One region of the Pseudomonas abyssi genome, then DNA from elsewhere that is predicted to be linked to it. Evidence: riboswitches for the same ligand, from Rfam matches in the RefSeq annotation. Region 1 holds a riboswitch; the other holds the start of a gene.
What was found. Region 1 has a riboswitch for thiamine pyrophosphate ahead of thiC (phosphomethylpyrimidine synthase ThiC). Riboswitches for the same ligand answer to the same signal wherever they lie in the genome.

Region 1 (4,222 bases):
AGGCGCTGCGCTTTATCACGCTGGGTGTGGCGCGGGAGCAACTGCAGGTCACCGGCAGTATCAAGTTCGACTTTCGCGCAGACCCGACGTTGTTGCAGCAGGCGGCTGATCTGCGCGCGCGCTGGGGCGAGCGCCCGGTGTGGATCGCTGCCAGCACCCATGCTGGAGAAGACGAGCAGGTACTGCGGGCTCATCAGACCGTGCTGCAGGCGTTGCCGGATGCGCTGCTGATTCTGGTGCCCCGTCATCCGGAGCGCTTTGATGCGGTGGCGCGGCAGGTGCAGGACGCCGGGCTTGCCGCAGTGCGTCGCAGCAGCGGCCAGCTGCCGGCGGCGGATCAGCAGGTGCTGGTGGGCGATACCATGGGCGAACTGGTGATGCTCTATGCCTGTGCCGATGTGGCGTTTGTCGGTGGCTCGCTGGTGCCCAACGGTGGTCACAATTATCTGGAGCCTGCTGCTCTGGGGGTGCCGGTCCTATCGGGACCGCACCGCTTTAACTTTACTGAAATCAGTGAGCTGCTGGAGGGGGCGGGCGCGTTGCAGGTGGTGAGCGATGAGCAGGCGCTGGCGAGCGCGGTGCAGGCGTTGCTGGAGGATGCGTCGGCCAGGGAGCGTGCCGGCGCCGCTGGCCGTGCGGTGGTGCAGGATAATCAGGGCGCGCTGGAGCGCCTGCTCGCCGGCATTGCCCGGCTACTCGGCTGATTGCCCCTGCCACCAACAACAACGGCGCCTGTGGGCGCCGTTGTTGCTAGCTTAGAACGTGGTGCTGTCCGGATCGCTCGGCGGCAGCGGCGTGGGGCGGTTGCCCATCGACATCTGCTCCATCTCCTCCTGGGTTGCCTGCGGGATGAAGTCCTCGTCCGGGTCATAGTTCGGGTTGAGCCACTGGGAGAGGTCCTGCAGGTCCTGTGGGCTAAGGGTGCCGGCGGCCAGCTTCAGGTTCAGGTTGTTGATGATGTAGTTGTAGCGCACGGTGTTGTAGTCACGCACGGTGCGGAACAGGTTGCGCTGGGCGTCCAGCACGTCAACCACGTTGCGGGTACCTACCTCGTAGCCGGTTTGGGTGGCGTCCAGCGCCGCCTTGGCGGAGACAATAGCCTGGCGGCGAGCTGACACTTCTTCAACGCTGGAGGTCACTGTGCGGTAGAGGTTGCGGGTGTTTTCCACCACGCGGCGGCGTTGCGCCTCGCTGGATTGTTCTGCCTGGGTCAGGCGGTAGGTGGACTCGCGCACCTGGGAGGTGGTCAGGCCGCCGGTGAACAGCGGCATGCTCAGCTCCACACCAAAACTGGTCAGCTCGGTGTCGGCGCTGGACTGGCCGGCAGTCGGGATCGAGGCCCCGCCGTTGTTGTTGCTGTAACGCACAAAGGCGTCAACCACCGGCGCGTAGCCGGCCTTGCTGCTGCGCAGGCTGTCTTCGGCGCCTTCAATGGCGTAGCGACTGGCTTGCAGGGTCAGGTTTTGCGCGGCGGCGGTTTCGACCCACTCCTGCATACTGGCCGGGGTCGGCGGCAGCACGGGCAGCTCGTGGCTGATGCCGTACAGGCTGTCGTAGCTCTGGTTGGTCAACCGGGTCAGCGCCTGGTAGCTGACATCCAGGTTGGTTTCGGCGGTCAGGCGGGCGGCGCGGGCGCTGTCATAGCCGGCGCGGGCTTCGAGCACGTCGGTGCGGGCCGACAGGCCAACGTCAAAGCGTTCCTGGGCTTGCTCCAGCTGGCGCTCAAAGGCCTTTTCCTCGGCCTTGGCGGTAGCCAGGTTGTCGGACGCCTGCAGCACGTTGAAGTAGGCCTGGGAGACTTCCAGGATCAGGTTCTGCTGCGTCGCCGAGAATTCCAGTTGGGCCTGCTGAGTGGTCGCCTTGGCGGCCTGGTAGGTGAACCAGCGATCGGCGCGGAATAGGGGCTGGGTCAGGCTGGCCTGGTAATAATGTGTGGAATACTCGTCACCGCCCACGTTGTCGATCTCGAGATCCTCGCGTGCAGCGCCGGCGCCAATGCCCAGGTTGGGCAGCAGTTGCGAGCGTGCCTGTGGCAGCGCTTCCTGACGTGCCAGGGCGTCTGCCTCGGCGGCGGCCAGATCGGCGCTGTTCAGCACCGCCTGGCGGTAAATGGTCATCAGATCGGTGTTGGCTGCAACCTGGGTAGAGGCGCCGGCCAGTAGCAGGGCAACGTAAAGAGGGCGGAGCATGCAGAGGTCCTTCGCATGGGGGCAAGTCAGGCAAGGCTAAAAGGCTCTGAACGCCGGGTCAAGCGGCCTGGTATCAACAATCGGGAACAAACTGTTGTGGCGACTTTTGCTGACATTTTCGCGGATTTTGTCAGCCAGCTTTCGCCCAGAAAAACCATTGCGGCAAAGCCCCTCTACTGCGGGCTTGAGACTACGGCGACAGGGCTCTAGACTGTGCGGACATCTTGACGGGGTGCTGCTTGCAAAGCGGCTGAGATGATACCCGTTGAACCTGAACCGGCTAGCACCGGCGTAGGAATCGAGATAGACGGCAAGCGCGAGTCCGCAAGGGCTGGCGTGGCCGTGGCTTTTCGGTTCCCTGCGCATCTCAACGCAGTGGAGCATAACAATGAACAGCAAGTTGCCTGATACCGCCATCGCCACCTCGGGTGCCGACAGCGCCGCCACCCAACCCTTCCCCAATTCTCGCAAGGTCTATGTGACCGGCTCGCGCCCGGACATCCGTGTGCCCATGCGCGAGATCAGCCTGGCGGATACGCCGACCGACTTTGGCGGCGAAACCAACGCGCCGGTGCTGGTTTACGACACCTCTGGCCCCTACACCGATCCGCAGGCCAATATCGATCTGCGTGCCGGCCTTGCCGATGTACGCGGCGCCTGGATTGACGAGCGCGGCGATACCGAGGTGCTGCCGGGGCTGACCTCCGAGTTTGGCGCCTCGCGCCTGGCTGACAGCTCTCTTGATCACATGCGTTTTGCCCACGTGCGCACGCCGCGCCGTGCCAAGGCCGGCTGCAATGTGTCGCAGATGCATTACGCCCGTCGCGGCATCATCACGCCCGAGATGGAGTACGTCGCGATTCGCGAGAACATGAAGCTGCAGGAGGCGCGCGAGGCCGGGTTGCTCAAGGAGCAGCACGTCGGCCACAGCTTTGGCGCGAATATCCCCAAGGAAATCACCGCCGAGTTTGTGCGCGAAGAGATCGCCCGCGGCCGGGCGATCATCCCTGCCAACATCAACCATCCGGAGCTGGAGCCGATGATTATCGGCCGCAACTTCCTGGTGAAGATCAACGGCAATATCGGCAACTCGGCGCTGGGTTCTTCCATCGAAGAAGAAGTCGAGAAGATGACCTGGGGGATTCGCTGGGGCTCGGACACGGTGATGGACCTGTCGACCGGCAAGAACATCCACGAAACCCGCGAATGGATCATCCGCAACTCGCCGGTGCCGATCGGTACCGTGCCGATCTATCAGGCGCTGGAGAAGGTGGGTGGCGTTGCTGAGGATCTGACCTGGGAGATTTTCCGCGACACCCTGATCGAACAGGCAGAGCAGGGTGTGGATTACTTCACCATCCATGCGGGCGTGTTGCTGCGCTATGTGCCGATGACTGCCAAGCGGGTCACCGGCATCGTATCGCGCGGCGGCTCGATCATGGCCAAGTGGTGTCTGGCACACCACCAGGAGAACTTCCTGTATACCCATTTCGAGGATATCTGCGAAATCATGAAGGCCTACGACGTCAGCTTCTCGCTGGGTGATGGCCTGCGTCCCGGCTCCATTGCCGACGCCAACGACGAAGCCCAGTTCGGTGAACTGGAAACCCTGGGCGAGTTGACCAAGCTGGCCTGGAAACACGACGTACAGGTGATGATCGAAGGGCCGGGCCATGTGCCCATGCAGCTGATCAAGGAAAACATGGACAAGCAGCTGGAGTGCTGCGACGAAGCCCCCTTCTATACCCTTGGCCCGCTAACCACGGATATCGCGCCGGGTTATGACCACATCACCAGTGGTATCGGTGCGGCCATGATCGGCTGGTTTGGCTGCGCCATGCTCTGCTATGTGACGCCCAAGGAACACTTGGGACTGCCGAACCGGGATGATGTCAAAACCGGCATCATTACCTACAAGATTGCGGCCCACGCGGCTGACCTGGCCAAGGGGCACCCGGGGGCGCAGATCCGTGATAACGCACTGAGCAAGGCGCGTTTCGAATTCCGCTGGGAAGACCAGTTCAACCTGGGCC
Region 2 (4,222 bases), 1.1 Mb from region 1:
AGGTGCCACCCACCTGCTGGCGGCGCTCGAGAATCGCGATGCGCTTGTCGGGGCAGTTCTGGCTGAGGTGCACGGCGGTACCGATGCCGGACAGGCCGGCACCGATGATCAGTACATCGAGGTGCTCATTCGTCATGATTGTCTCTCTTGTTGTCTGACGTTTTGCAAGGTCACTATAGACTGCCTGCAAGCCATCGCAGCCGACTGGTCGAATGACGACAATTGCTCGGCATTTGCCGCCAACTTCGCGAAGCGCCAATCAGGTCAACAAGAGTCGGCGCCGCCGCGTGACGGCGCTCAAGGGAGATCTCAGCCCAGGGAGGCTCGACGCGGCAACAGCAGCGCCATAATGAGGCTGGCCAGCGTCGAGGCCAGCAGCGCTCCGGCAAAGGGCGCCAAGGTGGGTACCGTATCTGGGAAGCTGGCCAGCAGGATGCCCTGCTGCAGACTGCCGGTATCCAGCCAACCGGGTAGCACAGCACCGACCAGACCCGCCAGCGCGCCGGCAATGGCCGCCACCGCGCTCATGCGCGACCACAATCCAAGCAGCACCGGCACCACCGCAGTGGCACACAGCAGATCGGCAATCAAGAACAACCGCAGCACAGAGTTGCCCTGCAGCGCAACCCACACTACCGGCAGCATCAGTGCCACCGTCAACCAGCGCGCCGAGGCCAGCGACAGACCGCGCTTTTCAGTGACCAGCAGCGACGCAATGGCGTTTTGCAGGGTATCAACAGACGACGCGACCAAAGTCAGCGCCAGCAGCAACGCCGGCAATGCCAGCCAGCCCGGGGCTTCTCGCAGCATGGCAAAGAAGGGAATGGGCGGCGAGCCCACGTCAGCGCCGCTCATCACAGTGACAATGCCCAGGCCGCCAATCACTGCCACCACGGCGATGGTCGCCAGCCCACCGAGCACCGCGCCACGGGCCAGCGCAGCGTCACTTTCGGCCGCCCACACCCGCTGCCAGTAACCCTGGTGGAACAGATTGGCTGCTGTTACCGCCAGCACCAGAGTCAAGGCCACCCCCAGTGCGGCGCTGGCAGGAATACCGGGCATCGAGCCGGTAGCGGTCGCCTCTGGCAGCCGCTGCATCGCCACGGCGCCGACCAGCGCCAACAGGGCGAGCAGCAACCAGGCCTGCCAGCGGTCAGTCGTCATGCTCGCACGCAGGCCACCCCAGGCGGTGTAGAGCAGGGTTGTCAGGGCAACGCCCACCACCACCAGGTTGCCGTTGATATCCGACAGCATGCTGGTGATGGCGCCGATCGCGGTCAACTCGGCAATCAAAAAGCAGCTCATGTAGAGCAAAGCAATCAACCCCACCCAACGGCGTACCGCGGAACCGTAAAAGTGCTCGGCAAACTCACCGATGCTGCGCCCCTGCGGCAAGGCTCGACGAATAGCCGGCCCGAGAGCGGCAAACAGCGCGAAGGGCAGGGCAGCGCCCAAGGCATAGCCGGCCAACGCCAACGGGCCGACCAGCGCGCCGACTTCCGGCGGCGCAAACAGAATCCAGCCGCCCATGCCCGAGGCAAGAAAAGACAGGCCGATGGCGCGGGCGCCCTGGGAATTGCGAGCGGTAACAAAATCATCCAGGCCCGCCTGGGTAGAGCGCGCCCGCAGACCAATCCAGGCAAACAACAGCAACACGGCAGCCAGGGCTGCCATAGACAGGTACAACATGTCGCACTTCCTCCGCCGGCATGATCCGGATCAGGTTCCAGGGTTTCGGCTGGTGATCAGCGTGTTCTCAGCCCGTGCGATGCGACGCACGGACACCCCTGGCGACGTTGACTAAAGAACGCGGCCGAACAAACGAACAAACCGCCATACGCGGGCCCGAGCTCCGGAGCACTGGCCGTTTTGCGCGCAACATGATGTCACATCTGCATCAACTCGCGTAATCTGACTTCGAGTAGCATCGCCGGTTTGCCTGCAGGGTAATCGGCGCGCACAGCGCTCAGCCAATAAATCCGAGCTTGCGTCATGGATGAAACCAACCCGTCTCAGCAACAGACCCGCGCCAGCCAGTCCGCCCTGGAAACAGTGCTAGACAGCCTGGATGCGCTGGTTTACGTCGCCGACATGCAAACCCATGAGCTGCTTTTCCTGAACGCCTACGGCCGCGCCAGGTGGGGCGAGGTAGATCACCGCAAGTGCTGGGAGACCCTGCAGCAAGGGCAGGAAGGCCCCTGCAGTTTCTGCAACAACCACCGGCTGCTCGACAGTCACGGACAGCCCACCGGCGTGCAGGTGTGGGAGTTTCGTAACACCCACAATCAACGCTGGTATCAATGCCGAGACCAGGCCATCCGCTGGCCGGATGGCCGATGGGTGCGCCTGGAAATCGCGACCGACATCTCCGACATCAAGCTCCTTCAGGCACAACTGCGCAACGCGCAGCACCGCGCCGAACAGTTGGCGCACGAGGATGAATTGACCGGCCTGGCCAATCGCCGGGCGCTCTTCGCCCTCGGCCAGAGCGCCATCGAGCAGGCACGTCGACTGGGGCATCCCGTTGCGCTGATAGGTCTTGACGCTGACCACTTCAAGCAGATCAACGATCAGCACGGGCACGCCGCCGGAGACGCTGCTCTGACGGCACTGGCATCCATCCTGCGTAGCCTGACCCGGGCAGCCGATATCTGCGCCCGACTGGGCGGCGAGGAGTTCGCCATTGTGCTGCCCGGCACCGACCTGGCTGCCGCCACCGAGCTTGCCGAACGCCTGCGCCAGGCGATAACCGACATGCGAGTGGAGTATCAGGGCAAGCAGCTACTGCTCACCTGCAGCTTCGGTGTCACCGCCAGTGAGCAGGGGGCTGCGAGCCTTGAGCAGTTGCTCAGTAGCGCCGATATTGCCACCTACCGGGCCAAGCATCTAGGCCGCGACCGCGTAGCGGTCGAACACATCATTCCGGTCACAAAAACGGAGTAAGCATGATCAGTACGTCCCCTTTGCCCGACGGCATTTCCTGGGTACACAACGCCGCCGGCAAAGCCTTTGTGGAGATCGAGCACTCCAACGTTCGTGCTCGCGTTGCGCTGGAGGGCGCGCACCTGGTGTCCTGTATTCCAAGCGGACAGGCCGATCTACTGTGGATGAGCCCCTGCGACGCTCAGGCACCGGGTGGCGTACTGCGCGGCGGGGTGCCGCTGTGCTGGCCCTGGTTTGGCAACAGCCGCAGCGGACCGGCCCATGGCATTGCCAGGCGCAGCCTCTGGCAGCTCACCGCCGCCGAGCGCGACGAGCAGTCGGTACGGTTGCGCCTGGAGCTACCCGCCACGACGCAGCATGATGCCTTACCCGACGAATCCTGGGCACTCAGCCTGGAACTGCAACTGGGTACCAGCCTGCAGATGACACTGACCAGTCGTAATACCGGCCGCAGGGCACAAACCCTGAGCCAGGCACTACATACCTACCTGCCGGTCAGCGACATCAGTGAGGTGCGCGTTGCGGGGCTCAATGGCGCAACCTACCTGGACCAGTTGAGCGGCAGCCATCAAGTGCAGCAGGGTGACCTGATGATTGAGCGCGAAGTAGACCGTATCTATCTGCAGCACAGCCAACCCATTTACCTGAGCGACGGGCAGCGCACGCTGGAAATCTGCCGCAGCGGTAGTGCTTCTGTGGTGCTGTGGAACCCGTGGCAAGACAAAGCGCGCAAGCTGGATAACTTTCCAGCCGATGGCTACCGGACCATGCTCTGCATCGAAGCGGCCAACGCCGCTGCAGATAGCCGCACGCTGCAGCCGGGTGAACATCACAGCCTTGGCTGCAGTATTCGGCAAATATAGTCCCGGGAGGTAGCACTCAAGCATTAGCGTCCGCTAGCATGCGCAAGAAGAGCAGAGCCCATCCTGGCTGCGTCCTGCGCAGATGGGAAAGCGAGGGTCACCCAGCCTGCGTACTCGAGGCGGCAATGCCTCCCCCGTGAAAAGGATGCACGCCAGATGCGGCAAAAGAACAAAAACAAGCAGGACCCAACCGTATCCCCCCCGCACTGGCGTCTGATTCTGCCGGCACTGCTGATCCTCGCAGCCGCCGGCATCTGGTGGCTGACACGAGCAGAACCAAACGCCAGCACGCTGGACACCTCCGTCGCGACCCGCTCTGAGCCCTCTGTACCAACGCCAGCCGCCGAAGTACCACCGTCACCAGTCAGCACCCTGTCCACCGACCCAGAGTATGTCGGCCGCCGAACCTGCGCCAG

Region 2: it holds a riboswitch for thiamine pyrophosphate, as region 1 does, so the genes downstream of both, ASB58_RS07730 (sodium:solute symporter family transporter) here and thiC (phosphomethylpyrimidine synthase ThiC) in region 1, are expected to answer to the same signal.

What each region holds. Positions count from the first base shown of each region.
Region 1 covers NZ_LMAZ01000001.1:521,605-525,826, forward strand. The annotation lists gene waaA (lipid IV(A) 3-deoxy-D-manno-octulosonic acid transferase) at 1-704, shown strand, start outside; gene ASB58_RS02425 (TolC family outer membrane protein) at 756-2,189, opposite strand; TPP riboswitch at 2,408-2,504, shown strand; gene thiC (phosphomethylpyrimidine synthase ThiC) at 2,578-4,222, shown strand, end outside.
Region 2 covers NZ_LMAZ01000001.1:1,663,912-1,668,133, forward strand. The annotation lists gene ASB58_RS07725 (flavin-containing monooxygenase) at 1-136, opposite strand, end outside; gene ASB58_RS07730 (sodium:solute symporter family transporter) at 310-1,689, opposite strand; TPP riboswitch at 1,679-1,799, opposite strand; gene ASB58_RS07735 (sensor domain-containing diguanylate cyclase) at 1,993-2,943, shown strand; gene ASB58_RS07740 (D-hexose-6-phosphate mutarotase) at 2,946-3,806, shown strand; gene ASB58_RS07745 (ammonia-forming cytochrome c nitrite reductase subunit c552) at 3,963-4,222, shown strand, end outside.